Regions from separate parts of the Telluria sp. AC161 genome, predicted to be linked through region 2. Evidence: riboswitches for the same ligand, from Rfam matches in the RefSeq annotation. Region 2 holds a riboswitch; the other holds the start of a gene.

Region 1 (2,199 bases), 2.6 Mb from region 2:
GATCAGCGTGTCGCGGAAGATCTCCCAGGTCAGGTCCTCGGCCTTGCCATTGACCTTTTCCAGCGCCTGGTAGATCGGCACCGTGCCGATCGGGACCGGGCTGTTACGCAGGATCCATTCGCGCGTTTCGTGGATGTGCTTGCCGGTGGACAGATCCATCACCGTGTCGGCGCCCCAGCGGATCGCCCAGGTCATCTTTTCGACTTCCTCGCCAATCGACGAGGTCACGGCCGAATTGCCGATATTGGCATTGACCTTGACCAGGAAATTGCGGCCGATGATCATCGGCTCGATTTCAGGGTGGTTGATATTGAGCGGGATGACGGCGCGCCCGCGCGCGACTTCGGAGCGTACGAATTCCGGCGTGATTTCAGCGGGGATGCTGGCGCCGAACGACTGGCCCGGATGCTGGCGGCCCATCAGGTCGGCGACCCGCTTGCCCATCGGGCCGGACGCATGCAGCGACGCGATGTATTCCTTGCGCTGCATGTTTTCGCGCAGCGCGATGAATTCCATTTCGGGCGTGATGATGCCCTGGCGCGCGTAGTGCATCTGCGTGACATTCGCGCCACTCCTGGCGCGACGGGGCGCGCGCTGCAGGTCGAAGCGCAGCGCGCTCAAGGCCGGATCGTTCAGCCGCTGCTGGCCATACTGCGACGATGGCCCGGCCAGTTGCTCGGTGTCGCCGCGCCCGTCGATCCACGGTTGACGCATTGGCGCCAGGCCGCTGCGGATATCGATCGCGGTGGCCGGTTCGGTGTACGGCCCGGACGTGTCGTAGACGAACAGCGGCGGATTGGGTTCGCCGCCAAAACTGTCGGACGTGGCCGACTGGCTGATCGCGCGCATCGGCACGCGGATATCGGGCCGGCTGCCTTCGATGTAGACCTTGCGGGAATTGGGTAGCGATGCGATGGCTGCCTGGTCCACCGTGGCGGTGGCGGCATCGAACAGTTGCGAAGACTTCGGCGGTGCGTTCATGTGGCTCCCTTGCGTGCATGAGAGCCAGCAAAGGAGTTACCGGGTGCGGCAAGGTCGGGCGCAAAACTGCGCACGGCCGCACGAATCGGCTGCTTCCCTTCGCTGGCATTATCCAGATCAGGTTCGGAGGGTATTTCTCACCCACGCATCGTTGTAAAAGCAACGACGCGCAGGACCCCTAGCGTTTGCTGCCAGTGATGGCAGCGGGTGGATTATAGCCGAACAACTATTGAATGGGCCTCATGGTTACAACATCGGCGGCTCGGCCGGCAATGGCAGCAAATGCAAAGCGCCGTCGATGAAACGCACTTCGACGAACGGCGTCTGCGCCGGCTCGACCGCCCGGCGCACCGTCGGCCCGCCCTGCACCGCCACCTCGAGCTGCACGCTGGGGCCGTCGACCGCCACATCGAACGAATCCGCACGCGAAATCGTCAGGTCGGTACTCACGTTCGGCCGGTCATAGACCTGCTTGCCGTCGACCCGCACGCTGACCGTATTGTCTTGAAACCCCTCGCCCAACCTCACGCGTAACGTCATCGCTTGCCTCGCCTTTCCATTGACTGCAACAGGTTTGCCGGACAAGCCGCCTGAACGGCAGGCTTGTCCGGAACAGAGTAACGCCAGCACGACCAGCCCGACCAGCCCGATTGCCCGGCGCAGCCCCTGCGGTTCAGCATGGATCATGCCTTGCGGTGCGGCCGCGTGCCCGGCCCGGTCGCACCAGTCGCCGCAGTACCATCCTGGATCGTGGCCAGGCAGGTGAGCAACTCGCCCTGGGACACCGGATCGAGTACCTTGCACTGGGCAGCGCTCGAGAGCAGTGCAACGCTCTCGTCGAGACGCGCTGCGCGCACGAACAGCGGCTTGCCCTCGCCCGCGTTCACTGTCTTGAACGCGCGGGCGGCATTGACGCCCTTGACCATGCGCACATAGGCGGCCATCGGATGCATGTCGAAGCGGTCGAGGACCTCGTCGAAGGCGGCATTACCCGAGCGCAGCGTTTCGTTGTCCGACCCCTGCAGGTACAACAGCGCGCCCTGATCCTCGCCCATGAACAGGTCGGCCAGCACGTTGTCGTCAGTGCTGACCGGATAGCGCACGCGCACCGTCAGGATATCGGACAGCACTTGCGATCCGTCGAGCGCCGCATACGCGGCCCGCACCCGGTACTGGCCCGGCTGGTCAAAATAGAAACCGTCCTTGCCATAGCCGATA
Region 2 (2,199 bases):
GGCGACTGCCCCCGATCGTGTTGGTTCCTGACGAATCATTACACTTTCTCCAAGCACACGTTGGCGATCGGGAACATAATTGCACTGAGGAACTAATTTAATAAAGTTCACCCGTCACTTTTTTGTCCAATGGAGCGCCCATGATCATCGCGCGATTGACCCAACGCTGGCACGCCCTGCGCCACTGGCGCGCGCACCAGTCCCCCGATTCCCATGCCCGCTTCGAGGAGACGACCTTCACCCGGGCGTACCGCGATGCGGTACATGGCAGCGCCGGCATGATCCTGTGGCAGCACGATGGCGAGCATGGGCGCTTTGCGCTGCAACTGCGCACGGCGCAGCGTGACGATTCGCAGAATGGGTTGACCCTGACGCTGCTCGCCAATGACGCGGTGCTGCATCGCCTGTCCTGGACCTGGGCCGACGGTGCGCAGCTCGCGCTTCCGGTGGCGAGCGTGCCGCTGGTGACCCACAACGCCGGCCTGTGGCGCAATGCGGGTCCGGCCTTCGATGCGTTCGAGCGCGCCTTTCCGAACAACTCGCCCAGCTTCTTTGCGTTTGCCGCCCTGCAGGGCGCGGCGCAGGCGCTGGGCATCGACCGCGTGCTCGCGCTGCGCGCCACCGCGCACCCGACTTACCAGGCAGACCAGCACGCGACCTTCGAGAGCAGCTACGATGGTTTCTGGCGCATTCTAGGCGGCGCCGAACACGATGCGCGCCACTACCAGATCACGCTGCCGTTCTACCTCAAGCCGCTGGCCGACATGCCATCGAAGCACCGCAAGCGCGCCGCCCAGCGCCGCGATCAGTGGCGCGCAATTGGCGAAGCTGCGCGCACCACGCTGCTGCACTATATGGCCCCCGTTGCCACGACCGCTGCCGCGGCCAGAGCGCCCACCACCGCACAAGCCTGAACCTTCTCGACGCTTGCCAGATTCACCACGGCCGTCAAGCGCCGTGCTACACTCGCGCCTTCGCTAGGGGTCCTGGAACGTTGTTCCGGGTGAGACATACCCTTCGTACCTGATCTGGATAATGCCAGCGAAGGAAAGCGCAAAGCAGCCCTCCCGTTCGTTTGCCCTTCCCCCACGTTGGCTCCGGCTTGAATTTAAGCGGCGCGTCCTCGTGGCGCGCAAACACGAGCACACCATGACCTTCACTCTGAAGCACCCTGTTCTTGCCTGCGCCATCGTGCAGGCCTTCGTTGTCACGCCTGCTGCAGTTGCGCAGGACACCATCCCCTCGGTCGTCGTCACCAGCAGCAAATGGATTGCGCTCGACCGCGCCAGCGTCGGCGGCTTCGCCGAAACGCAGCTGCTCGACGCGCCGGCATCGATCACCTCGATCGGCCAGGGCCAGATGCAGGATCTGTCGATCCGCAGCGTCAGCGATGCGAGCCGCTACGACGCGTCGATCGGCGACGCCTACAATGCCATCGGCTACGCGGAGCAGTTCTCGGTGCGAGGCTTCACGCTCGACAACGCGACCAGCTACCGCAAGGACATGATCGCGATCTCGGGCGACACGCAGATCCCGCTCGAGAACAAAGAGCGCATCGAAGTCCTGCGCGGCCTGGCCGGCCTGCAGGCGGGCGTCGCCGCACCGGGCGGCATGCTCAACTTCGTCACCAAGCGTCCGACCAATGCGCCGCTGCGCTCGGCCACGGTCGAAGTGCGCGAACGCGGCACCGTGTACGGCGCGGTCGATCTTGGCGGACGCTTTGCCGACCGCCGTTTCGGCTACCGCATCAACGCGGCTGCCGAAGACCTGAAATCTTACGTGCGCGGCGCCGACGGCAAGCGCCAGTTCATCTCGGCGGCATTCGACTGGCAGATGTCGCCCGACGCGCTGTTCCAGATCGACGTCGACCACCAGCACAAGGAGCAAGTTACCGCCCCCGGCTACCAGTTGCTGCGCAACGAGGTCCTGCCCACCGGGATCTCGGCGAAAACGCTGCTCAACGACCAGCCGTGGACGCGTCCCGTCGACACCGACAGCAGCAACCTTGGCCTGCGCTTCGAGTACCGCATCAGCGACACCTGGACCGCGACGGTCAACGCCAACAAGCACTGGTTCAAGCGCGATGACTTCACCGCCTTCCCGTACGGCTGCAGCAATGAGGGCGACGGCTACTATCCGGGCTACTGCTCGAACGGCGACTATGACGTGTATGACTTCCAGAGCACCGGCGAGCGCAAG

What was found. Region 2 has a riboswitch for thiamine pyrophosphate ahead of ACZ0AJ_RS12135 (TonB-dependent siderophore receptor). Riboswitches for the same ligand answer to the same signal wherever they lie in the genome.
Region 1: linked by a shared signal. The riboswitch ahead of thiC (phosphomethylpyrimidine synthase ThiC) and the one ahead of ACZ0AJ_RS12135 (TonB-dependent siderophore receptor) in region 2 are both predicted to bind thiamine pyrophosphate.

What each region holds. Positions count from the first base shown of each region.
Region 1 covers NZ_OZ409861.1:153,539-155,737, reverse strand. Annotated here, with positions in the region: gene thiC (phosphomethylpyrimidine synthase ThiC) at 1-981, opposite strand, end outside; TPP riboswitch at 1,059-1,171, opposite strand; gene ACZ0AJ_RS00690 (hypothetical protein) at 1,228-1,668, opposite strand; gene ACZ0AJ_RS00685 (hypothetical protein) at 1,665-2,199, opposite strand, start outside.
Region 2 covers NZ_OZ409861.1:2,710,305-2,712,503, forward strand. Annotated here, with positions in the region: gene ACZ0AJ_RS12130 (DUF535 family protein) at 141-914, shown strand; TPP riboswitch at 970-1,067, shown strand; gene ACZ0AJ_RS12135 (TonB-dependent siderophore receptor) at 1,150-2,199, shown strand, end outside.